Regions from separate parts of the Micromonospora sp. NPDC047187 genome, predicted to be linked through region 1. Evidence: riboswitches for the same ligand, from Rfam matches in the RefSeq annotation. Region 1 holds a riboswitch; the other holds the start of a gene.
What was found. Region 1 has a riboswitch for cobalamin ahead of cobN (cobaltochelatase subunit CobN). Riboswitches for the same ligand answer to the same signal wherever they lie in the genome.
Positions count from the first base shown of each region.

Region 2: linked by a shared signal. The riboswitch ahead of ABZ794_RS22240 (ribonucleoside-diphosphate reductase subunit alpha) and the one ahead of cobN (cobaltochelatase subunit CobN) in region 1 are both predicted to bind cobalamin.

Region 1 covers NZ_JBEYUF010000040.1:647-6,641, forward strand. The annotation lists partial or broken gene ABZ794_RS32650 (ATP-binding protein) at 1-656, opposite strand, end outside; gene cobN (cobaltochelatase subunit CobN) at 653-4,321, opposite strand; cobalamin riboswitch at 4,603-4,732, opposite strand; gene ABZ794_RS32660 (MBL fold metallo-hydrolase) at 5,074-5,790, shown strand; gene ABZ794_RS32665 (hypothetical protein) at 5,798-5,995, opposite strand, start outside.
Region 2 covers NZ_JBEYUF010000014.1:138,420-144,414, reverse strand. The annotation lists gene ABZ794_RS22245 (enolase C-terminal domain-like protein) at 1-1,281, opposite strand, end outside; cobalamin riboswitch at 1,571-1,788, shown strand; gene ABZ794_RS22240 (ribonucleoside-diphosphate reductase subunit alpha) at 1,979-4,297, shown strand; gene ABZ794_RS22235 (ribonucleotide-diphosphate reductase subunit beta) at 4,351-5,346, shown strand; gene ABZ794_RS22230 (winged helix-turn-helix domain-containing protein) at 5,670-5,897, opposite strand.

The sequences.
Region 1 (5,995 bases):
GCCAGCCGGCGACGGACCACCTCGACCCGGATCTCCGGGTCCCGGCTGGCGCCCACCTCCACTGTGAGCCCGAACCGGTCGAGCAGCTGCGGGCGCAGCTCCCCCTCCTCCGGGTTCATCGTGCCGACCAGCAGGAACCGGGCCGCGTGGCTGACCGAGACGCCCTCCCGCTCGACGTGGCTGCGGCCCATCGCCGCCGCGTCGAGCAGCAGGTCGACTAGGTGGTCGTGCAGCAGGTTGACCTCGTCGACGTAGAGCACACCCCGGTGCGCGGCGGCGAGCAGGCCCGGCTCGAAGGCGCGTACGCCCTCGCCGATCGCCTTCTCCAGATCCAGCGCGCCGACCACCCGGTCCTCGGCGGCGCCCACCGGCAGCTCGACGAGGCGGGCCGGGCGGGTCTCGGCGTCGGCGTCGGCCGGGTGCGGGCCGTCCGGGCAGGCCGGGTCGGGCTCGGCCGGGTCACAGCCGAAACGGCAGCCGGCCACCCGGCGCACCGGGGGCAGCAGCGCGGCGAGAGCCCGCACGGCGGTGGACTTGGCGGTCCCCTTCTCACCCCGGACCAGCACCCCGCCGATCGCCGGGGAGACCGCGTTGAGCAGCAACGCCAGCCGCATGTCGGCCATGCCGAGTACCGCGCTGAACGGGTAGATCGTCATGCCCGGTCCTCCAGATCGCCCTCACTGGCCAGGTACGTGTCGCGCAGCCGGTCGAGGGTGGCCGGCTCCGGTTTGGCCCACAGCCCCCGGTCGGCGGCCTCCAACAGCCGCTCGGTGATGCCACGCAACGCCCACGGGTTGGACTTCTCCAGGAACTCCCGGGTGGTCTCGTCGAAGAGGTACGCGGCGGCCAGGTGCTCGTACATCCAGTCGTCGACCACACCGGCGGTGGCGTCGTAGCCGAACAGGTAGTCCACTGTGGCCGCCAGCTCGAACGCGCCCTTGTAGCCGTGCCGGCGCATCGCGGCGATCCACCTCGGGTTTACCACCCGGGCCCGGAACACCCGCCGGGTCTCCTCACCCAGCGTGCGGGTACGCACGTCGTGCGGCATCGCCGAGTCACCCACGTACGCCTGCGGTGACGTGCCGGTGAGGTGGCGGACCATCGCCACCATCCCGCCGTGGTACTGGAAGTAGTCGTCGGAGTCGACGATGTCGTGCTCGCGGGTGTCCTGGTTCTTCACCGCCACCGCGATCCGGGCGAACGAGCGCTCCATGTCGGCGCGCGCCTCCCGCCCGTCCAGGCCCCGGCCGTACGCGTAGCCGCCCCACACCGCGTACACCTCGGCCAGGTCGGCGTCGCTGCGCCAGGTCCGGGCGTCGATCAGGGGCAGCAGCCCGGCGCCGTACGCGCCGGGTTTGGAGCCGAAGATCCGGGCGGTGGCCCGCCGCTCGTCGCCGTGCTCGGCGAGGTCGGCGGCGACGTGCGCCCGCAGGTAGTTCTCCTCGTCCGGCTCGTTCAGGGCGGCGACCCGCCGGACGGCGTCGTCGAGCAACGCCACCACGTGTGGGAACGCGTCGCGGAAGAAGCCGGAGATGCGCACTGTGACGTCGATGCGGGGCCGGCCCAGCTCGGCGGTCGGCACCACCTCGATGCCGGTGACCCGCCGGGACCGGTCGTCCCAGACGGGCCGGCAGCCCAGCAGCGCGAGCACCTCGGCGATGTCGTCGCCCTGGGTCCGCATCGCGCTGGTGCCCCAGACGGTCAACCCCACCGAGCGGGGGTACACCCCGGTGTCGGCGAGGTGCCGGGCCAGCAGCGAGTCGGCGAGGGCCACCCCGACGTCCCAGGCGTTGCGGCTGGGGATGGCCTTCGGGTCGACGGAGTAGAAGTTGCGGCCGGTGGGCAGCACGTTGACCAGGCCCCGGGTGGGTGAGCCGGACGGGCCGGGCGGCACGAACCTGCCGTCCAGCGCCCCGAGGGTGTTTGTCAGCTCGTCGGTGGTCCGGTCCAGTCGGGGTACCAGTTCGGTGGCGGCGAAGTGCAGCACCGCGGCGACGTCCGGGACCGACCGACCGGTCACCTCCGTCACCACCGCGTCAACAGTGTCAACGGCCCAGTCCAGGGTCTCCATGCCGACGACCAGCCGCCGCGCGAGGGCCTCGATGAGGTCGATCGCGTCGGCGGCGGTGCCGGCCGGCCCGTCCACCACGTCGGTCAGCGCGGCGGGCAGCGCCAGTCGCTGTCCCGGCGACGCGAGCAGCTCCTGCTCGTCGAGGGAGTACGCGACGGCGAGGGCCTGTCGCAGGCCGGGCAGGGCCCGGGCGCCGCCCCAGATCTGCGGGGCGCGCAGCACCGCGAGGACCAGGTTGACCCTGGGCTCGCCGGTGGGAGCGTCGGCGAGGATGTGCAGCCCGTCGCGGATCTGCACGTCCTTGACCTCGCACAGGTACCCGTCGAGGTGCAGCACGAAGTCGTCGAAGTCGTCCGCGTCGGGCATCGCCTCGGCGTGCAGGTCGTGGTGCAGCTCGGCGGCGCGCACCAGGTCCCAGATCTGGGCCCGCACGGTGGGCACCTTGGCCGGGTCGAGGGCCTGCACCGTCGCGTACTCGTCGAGCAGTTGTTCCAGTTTGGCCAGGTCGCCGTAGGTCTCGGCGCGGGCCATCGGCGGGACCAGGTGGTCGACGACAACGGCGTGCGCCCGCCGCTTGGCCTGGGTGCCCTCGCCGGGGTCGTTGACGATGAACGGGTACACCAGCGGCAGGTCGCCCAGGACCGCGTCGGGCGCGCAGTCCGCGGCCAGGCCGAGGCCCTTGCCGGGCAGCCACTCCAGGGTGCCGTGCTTGCCCAGGTGCACCACGGCGTCCGCGCCGAAGCCGCCGTCCGCGGCGGGCGCTGTCAACCAGCGGTACGCGGCCAGGTAGTGGTGGCTGGGCGGCAGGTCCGGGTCGTGGTAGATGGCGATCGGGTTCTCCCCGAAGCCGCGGGGCGGCTGGATCAGCAGCACCACGTTGCCGAAGCGCAGCCCGGCGAGCACGATGTCGCCGCCCTCGGTGTACAGCTCGCCCGGCGGCTCACCCCAGTGCTCCCGCATCCGCTCGCGCAGCTCGGCCGGGACCTGGTCGAACCAACGCCGGTACGTCGGCCCGGGTATCCGGGCCTCGGCGGCGGCCAACTGCTCCGGGGTGAGCCACTCCACGTCGTGACCACCGGCGGCGATCAGCGAGTGGATCAGCGCGTCGCCGTCGTCGGGCGGTGGCGCGTCACCCAGGTCGTAGCCGGCCTCGGCCAGCGCGGCGAACAGCCGGACCGCCGAGGCCGGGGTGTCCAACCCGACGGCGTTACCGACCCGCGAGTGCTTGGTGGGGTAGGAGCTGAGCACCACGGCGACCCGCTTGTCGGCGTGCGGCACGTACCGCAGCCGGGCGTGGCGCACCGCGATCCCGGCGACCCGGGCGGCCCGCTCAGGATCGGCGGCGTAGACCGAGAGCCCGTCGGCGTCGATCTGCTTGAACGAGAACGGCACCGACACGATCCGGCCGTCGAACTCGGGGATGGCCACCTGCATGGCGGCGTCCAGCGGGGACAGGCCGGCGTCGCTGTCGGCCCACTGCGCGCGGGTGCTGGTGAGGCAGAGCGCCTGGATGACCGGCACGTCCAGGGCGGCCAGGGCCCCGACGTCCCAGGCGTCCTCGTCGCCGCCACCGGAGGCGTCCGCGGCGACCGCACCGCCGGCCGCCAGCACCGTGACCAGCAGCGCGTCACAGCGGGCGAAGAGCCCGAGTGGGCCGGCGCCCGCGGTCAGCCCGCGCAGCGAGCCGCAGAAGATCGGCAGCGGGTTGCCGCCGGCTTTGTGGACCGCGTCCGCGAGCACGTCGACGAAGTCGGTGTTGCCGGCGAGGGCGTGCGCCCGGTAGAAGACGATCCCCACAGTGGGCCGATTCGGGTCGGCGGGGTGTTCGCCGTGCACGCCGTACGCCGGGGTGGGCGTGGGTGCGGCGAACCCCTCGCCGGTGAGCAGCACCGTGTCGGAGAGGAACCGGGCCAGCTGCCCCAGGTTGTCCGGGCCGCCCTCCACCAGGTACGCCAGCGACTGGGTGACGACCCCGGACGGCACTGTGGAGGTGGCCATCAGCTCCGCGTCGGGCAGCGCCTCACCGCCAAGCACTACCGTCGGCACGCCGGTGGCGAGCACCGCGGCGAGACCGTCCGGCCACGCCTGCCGACCGCCGAGCAGGCGTACGACGACGAGGGCGACCCCGTCGAGCAGGGCGGGCACCTCCTCGGCGGTGACTCGGGCGGGGTTGGCCAACCGGTAGTCGGCACCGCTGGCGCGGGCGGCCAGCAGGTCGGTGTCGGCGGTGGACAGCAGCAGGATGCGCACGGCAGGCTCCGGAAAGTGACGCCCTGGGCCCTCACGGGGGGCGACCGGGGCGATGCGGGTGGGTACGGCGTCAGCCGGTACGACGGCCCGAGCGAACGGCGCCCCGACGCATGCGTCGGGGCCGGTCGGCGCCGGGCGATCAGCTCAGCGGTGCCGGTGGCCGGTGTCCTTGGAATGCACTGCCTGCAGCGCGATACGACGGTAATCGTCGGTGAATGAGACGCCGTGCGTCATCGGGTCCTCCTCGGGTGTCCACGCCCTGGGGTACGTCCCGACGGCCGAAGTATCCTGGCTTCCGGATCGACGCTCTCCCCCGGCCTTCCAACCGCAGACACACGGCCGTGACTCACGAGGGGGGATCGCTCCCCGGTGACAGTGGCGGGACCGCGTCGGATTCGCACCGACTTCCTTCACTGCCGTCAGGCCGCGAATGCTGCCACACCGCCGCGCCGCCGGTCAACGCCGGTCCGGCCCCGCCAGACGGGCGGCACTTATCGAGCTTCAACGATTGGTGCGGGCGCGGCTCCGCGCGACGCAATGCCCCAGATCAATGCCCGACGCCCTTTGCTCTGCTTACCTATGCGCACCGGGCACGGAGGGTCACCGGTGCAGATAGGCAAGCAGAGCAAAGGATGGCCGGACGAGCTCTGACCTGCGCCGACCCTCCGGCAGGGCGGTGCCGGCCGACACCCTCACGTAGGATCGGCGAACGCCACACCAGTGTCCGCGATCAATCTCGGAGGTCGATCACCATGATCGCCCCGCAGTTCCACCACCTTGCGGGCCGGGTCTGGCTCTGTCCGGGCGATCCCGACCCGGAGGCGGTCCAGGCCGGCGTCGCCGTCGTCGTCGACGAACGCGGCAGTGTGATGATCGACGCCGGGCAGAGCCCCGCGCACGCCCGCGAGATCCAGGCCGCGCTGGTCGCCGCCGGGCTTCCGGAGCCGCGCTGGCTGGTCTACACCCATCATCACTGGGACCACGTGTGGGGCGCCTGCGCCTGGCCCGGGGTGGAGATCGTCGGGCACGAGACAGCGGTGTCGCTGCTGCGCGCCGAGGCCGCCCGGCCGTGGAGCCACCGCTACCTGCAAGAGCAGGTACGTGCCGATCCGCGCCTGCGCCCGAGCTTTCAAGCCCGCGCACGCGCGATGGCGTCCTGGGAAGACTTCGCCATCCTGCCGCCAACTCGGACTTTCGCCGACGTGGACGAGCTGCCGGTCGGGGTTCGGCTACGCCACGTCGGCGGCGGGCACGCACCGGATTCGGCAGTGGTGCTGGTGCCCGACTCGGGGGTGATGCTGCTGGGCGACTGCTTCTACCCGCCGCCGGCGCACCTGCGCCGGCCGGAGGACGGCCTCGACGTCGACCTGGTCCGGCGACTGCTCGACAGCACCTACCACTGGTACGTCTCGAGCCACGCCGAGCCGATGACGCGTGAGCAGGTCGGCTCAACCCTCGATGCTGCCTGACCCAGCCTCAGCGGGCGTGGCGTTCCGGGTGGGCCCGGCTCCAGGTCCGCATCCGTTCCGGGTAGCCGGTGCGCGCCGCCTCGTACAGCGGCACCGCGTGCTTGCGGGCGATGGCCCCGGCCGCGCGGGGCGTTCCGGTACGGCGGCGGATCCACTCGCCGTCGTGGGCGATCGCCATCACCGTGGTGTCCGTCGCGGTCGTCTC
Region 2 (5,995 bases), on a different contig from region 1:
TACCGACTCCTGACGCATCCGGGTGGAGTAGCCGGGCTGGCTGGGCAGGACGTAGCCGCTGCCGGAACCGGTGTCCCGGATGATGCAGGGATCGGTGAAGTGTTCGTGCAGGTGGTCGACGAATTCGGTGACCCGGTTGGTGAGGTCCCCCGAGATCGCGACGTAGTCGAGCACCGACACGTGTTGGACCATCTCGCACAGCCCGACACCGCCGGCGTGCGGGCACACCGGGACGTCGAACTTCGCGGCGAGCAGCAGCACGGCGACGATCTCGTTGATGCTGGCCAACCTGCCGGTGTCCAGCTGGCAGAAGTCGATGGCCTCGGCCTGGAACAGCTGCTTGAACATCACCCGGTTGTGGCAGTGTTCGCCGGTGGCGACGCCGATCGGAGCGACGGCGCGGCGGACGGCCGCGTGGCCCAGGATGTCGTCGGGGCTGGTCGGCTCCTCGATCCACAGTGGCGTGAACTGGGCGAGGGCGGTGACCCAGTCGATGGCCTGACCGACGTCCCACACCTGGTTGGCGTCGATCATCAGGTTGCGATCCGGTCCGAGGATCTCCCGCGCGATGGCGCATCGGCGGATGTCGTCGTCGAGGTTGGCGCCCACCTTGAGCTTGACGTAGCCGTAGCCGGTGTCCACCGCCTCCTGGCACAGCCGGCGCAGCTTGTCGTCGCCGTAGCCGAGCCAACCGGCCGAGGTGGTGTAGGCGGGGTAGCCGGTCCGGTCGAGCTCGGCGAGGCGGGCGGCCTTCGTGCCCTCCTTGGCCCGCAGGATGGCCAGTGCCTCGTCGCGGGTCAGCGCGTCGGACAGGTAGCGCAGGTCCGCGATGTCGACGAGTTGCTCGGGGGACATGTCGACGAGCAGCCGCCACAGCGGCTTGTCGGCGACCCGGGCGACCAGGTCCCACGACGCGTTCAGCACGGCCGCCAGGGACAGGTGGACGACACCCTTCTCCGGACCGAGCCAGCGCAGTTGCGAGTCGGAGGTGAGGAGGCGGTAGACCGCGCCCATGTCCGCTGCCATCGTCGCCACGTCCAGGCCCACCAGAAGCTGTGCCTGGTGGACTGCCGCCGCCGCGACGATGTCGTTGCCTCGGCCGATGGTGAAGGTCAGGCCGTGCCCCGCGAGTGGCGCGCCCGCGCCGTCGACGCCGTCGGTGTGCAGGACGACGTAGGCCGCCGAGTAGTCGCCGTCCTTGTTCATGGCGTCTGACCCGTCAGCGGTCAGGGAGGTGGGGAAGCGGACGTCTTCGACGGTGACGGCAGTGATCTGCGGCATGCGCTCCTCGCCCGGCTAGGCTAAAGATCAGATGATCACTGGGAGTATACGGAGGGCTTCTCCAGCGCGTCAACGATGTGGATCACTGGAGACCCTCAGACATATGATGTTTGCCTCGCCGGGTCGATCCGCCATACCGCCCACCGTGACCGCGTGGGGAGTCCCGACTCCGGTGTCGGGCGTCGGTCGGTGTGGTGTGGTCGGCCGGGGTGGTGACAGTGGTCACCGAGTCGTCGCCGACACGCCCGAGACCGACATGTGGGGTGTGACAACGGCTGCGTCCCTATATATGGTGTCGAGCGCAGCTGGTTCGGCCGCTCATCCGGGGTGGTCGAGGCAACAGGGAACCCGGTGGAAATCCGGGACTGTCCCGCAGCGGTGAGTGGGAACGACCGCCGTCATCAGCACTGGGCCACCAATCGGCCTGGGAAGCGACGGCCAGTAGGAGACCGGCGAGCCCGGTCGTGCCCGCGAGTCCGAAGACCTGCCAGCGCGCCGCGTACCCGCACCCGGGTGGGCGGCGGTCCGAGGCCGCGTGGGACGGCTGACGCCACCTGACCCACGCCGGCTGGCGTGGCGTCCGTCGGTGTCTGTCTCCTCGCGTCCGGGCCACCAGGTCTCGAACTCCGAGGAGCGAGTGGTGACAGTCACCGAGGTAGTCCCGGCCAGCGGCGACGCGACAGTGCGGCGGACGCCGATGCAGGTCCGCAAGCGCGACGGCGGCACCGAACCCGTGGACGTGAACAAGATCGTCCGGGCGGTCGAGCGGTGGGCCGACGACCTGACCGACGTCGACCCGATGCGGGTGGCCACCCGCACCATCAGCGGCCTCTACGACGGCGCGACCACTGCTGAACTGGACCGGCTGTCCATCCAGACCGCCGCCGAGATGATCGGTGAGGAGCCGCAGTACTCGCGCCTCGCCGCGCGGCTGCTGGCCGGCTACGTCGACAAGGAGGTGCGCCGACAGGGCGTCACCTCGTTCAGCGCGGCGATCCGGGTCGGCCACGCCGAGGGCCTGATCGGTGACGACACCGCCGCGTTCGTCGCCGCACACGCCGCGACGCTCGACCACGCCATCGACCCGGACGGCGACCGCCGGTTCGAGTACTTCGGCCTGCGCACCGTGTACGACCGATACCTGCTGCGCCACCCCACCAGCCGACTGGTCTTGGAGACCCCGCAGTACTGGCTGCTGCGGGTGTCCTGCGGCCTGTCCCGGACGGCGGACGAGGCGGTCGGCTTCTACCGGCTGATGTCCAGCCTGGCCTACCTGCCCAGCTCACCGACCTTGTTTAACTCCGGGACCCGGCACACCCAGATGTCCTCCTGCTACCTGGTCGACTCCCCGCTCGACGAGCTGGACTCGATCTACCAGCGGTACGCCCAGGTCGCCAACCTGTCGAAGTTCGCCGGTGGCATCGGCATCGCGTACTCCCGGGTCCGCTCCCGGGGAGCGCTGATCCGGGGCACGAACGGGCAGTCCAACGGGATCGTGCCATGGCTGCGCACCCTGGACGCGAGCGTCGCCGCGGTGAACCAGGGTGGCCGACGCAAGGGCGCGGCCTGCGTCTACCTGGAGCCGTGGCACCCGGACATCGAGGAGTTCCTGCAACTGCGGGACAACACCGGCGAGGACGCCCGGCGCACCCACAACCTCAACCTGGCCAACTGGATCCCGGACGAGTTCATGCGCCGGGTCGAGGCCGACGCGCTGTGGTCGCTGTTCGACCCGCACGAGGTGCCCGAGCTGCCCGACCTGTGGGGGGAGCGGTTCGACGCCGCGTACCGGGAGGCCGAGGCGCAGGGTCGCCACGTGCGGCAGGTCCCGGCACGGGAGCTGTACGGGAAGATGATGCGGACCCTCGCCCAGACCGGCAACGGCTGGATGACCTTCAAGGACGCCGCCAACCGACTGTGCAACCAGACCGCCGAGCCGGGCAACGTGGTGCACCTGTCCAACCTCTGCACCGAGATCGTCGAGGTGTCCAGCGACGCCGAGACCGCCGTGTGCAACCTCGGCTCGGTGAACCTCGCCGCCCACCTCACCGACGGCGGGATCGACTGGGAGCGGCTGCGCGTCACGGTGCGGACCGCGGTGACCTTCCTCGACCGGGTCATCGACATCAACTACTACCCGACGGCGCAGGCGGCGGCGAGCAACCCCCGCTGGCGGCCGGTCGGACTCGGGCTGATGGGCCTACAGGACGTCTTCTTCGCGCTGCGGCTGCCGTTCGACTCGCCGGCCGCGCGGGAGCTGTCCACCCGGATCAGCGAGGAGCTGTACCTGACCGCGTTGGAGACCTCCGCCGACCTGGCGCGCGACTTCGGCGCGCATCCGGCGTACCCGCAGACCCGGGCCGCGCGGGGCCAGCTCCAACCCGACCTGTGGGGTGTCGAGGGTACGCAGACCGCGCGGTGGGACGCGCTGCGCGAGCGGGTCGAGGCGTACGGGCTGCGCAACTCGCTGCTCGTGGCGGTCGCGCCGACCGCCACCATCGCCTCGATCGCCGGGTGCTACGAGTGCATCGAGCCGCAGGTGTCCAACCTGTTCAAGCGCGAGACCCTGTCGGGGGAGTTCCTCCAGGTCAACACCGCCCTGGTACGCGAGCTGAAGGCCCGTGGTCTGTGGACCGAGCGGATCCGTTCGGCGATCAAGCGGGCGGAGGGCTCGGTGCAGGACATCGCCGAGCTGCCGGCCGGCGTACGGGAGCTGTTCCGCACCGCGTGGGAGCTGCCGCAGCGGGCGCTGATCGACCTGGCCGCCGCCCGCGCCCCGTTCATCGACCAGTCCCAGTCGCTGAACCTGTTCCTGGCCGCGCCGACCATCGGCAAGCTCTCCTCGATGTACCTGTACGCCTGGAAGGCCGGGCTGAAGACCACCTACTACCTGCGATCGCGCCCTGCGACGCGGATCCAGCAGGCCACCGTCAGCGCTGTCGCACCCGTCGTCGTCGACGCGGAGGCGCTGGCCTGCTCGCTGGAGAACCCCGAGTCGTGCGAGGCCTGCCAGTGACCGCCGACGCCGCCACCACCGACGCCAGCACCACCGACACGAGGACCACGCACATGCTGCTCGACCCCGGGATGGACCTGACTCTCCGCCCGATGCGCTACCCGCACTTCTTCGACCGGTTCCGCGACGCGATCCGCAACACCTGGACGGTCGAGGAGGTCGACCTGCACGCCGACCTCGCCGACCTGGACAAGCTGTCGCCGGCCGAACGGCACCTGGTCAGCCGCCTGGTGGCGTTCTTCGCCACCGGTGACACGATCGTCGCCAACAACCTGGTGCTCAACCTCTACCAGCACGTCAACAGCCCGGAGGGTCGTCTCTACCTGTCTCGCCAGCTGTTCGAGGAGGCCGTGCACGTCCAGTTCTATCTCAACCTGCTCGACACGTACGTGCCCGACGAGACGGAGCGCTTCGAGGCATTCGCGGCCATCGAGAACATCCCCTCGATCCGTCGTAAGGCCGAGTTCTGCTTCCGGTGGATCGACTCGCTGAACGACCTGCGCGAGCTGCGGTCCCGCGAGGACCGGCGCACGTTCCTGCTCAACCTGATCTGCTTCGCCGCCTGCATCGAGGGGTTGTTCTTCTACGGCGCGTTCGCCTACGTCTACTTCCTGCGCTCCCGCGGCCTGCTGCACGGCCTCGCCTCGGGCACCAACTGGGTGTTCCGCGACGAGTCCATGCACATGGCGTTCGCGTTCGACGTCGTCGACACCGTTCGCGCCGAGGAGCCGGACCTGTTCGACGACGACCTCGCCGACCAGGTTCGCCGGATGCTCACCGAGGCCGTCGAGTGTGAGGTGCAGTTCGCCGAGGACCTGGTGGGCCACGGTGTGCCCGGTCTGACGTTGGCCGACATGCGGGAGTACCTCCAGCACGTCGCCGACCGCCGCCTCGCCCAGCTCGGCATCGCGCCGCACTACGGGTCGAGCAACCCGTTCGGCTTCATGGAGTTGCAGGACGTGCAGGAGCTGTCCAACTTCTTCGAGCGGCGGGTGTCGGCGTACCAGGTCGGGGTGACCGGCACTGTCGCCTTCGACGACGACTTCTAGGCGGCAACCTCAACCCACGCGTTGCCCCTGAGGAACGCCCCGTCCGCGCCGATCTTGCAGTTTCGGTTGCCGATATGCGCGCAATGCTCTTTATGTCGCGACAGGAAGTGCAAGATCGCGGGGAAGGGGCGTTCCAGTCACGTCGATCATGGAGTTGTGGTGCCTGATTGGTGTTGTGCAGGCACTTTGTCACCCACCACAACTCCGAGATCGACGAGGCGGTGCGGTGTTGGCTAACAGCCACTCCGTCTAAACCCGACGGTGCTGAACTGCTTCTCATCAATTGATCAAGGAAGCGGCGCGTGATCAAGGAAGCGGCGCGCTCAGTTCTGGGCCTCTGCGACGTAGACACCTTTGCCTGGATGGCCCTCTACCAACTCCCGGTCTTTGAGGATCGTCATGACCCGGTTGATCGTGGAGATGTGCACGCCGTACTGTTCGGCCAGCTCGCGGGTGGACGGCAGCTTCTCGCCCGGAGCAAGCTCACCCGACTTGATTTTTCCCGCGATCTCGTTGGCGATTCGCCGGTAGTCCACTCGCTCGGTCGGCATGGGTCGATCTCCGTAAGGTTCCCTGGTTTCGGCAGCCCAATCTGATCACGAGGGGACCTGTTCCAACAAGTTCCACGAAGCATCTTGACCTACTCCTA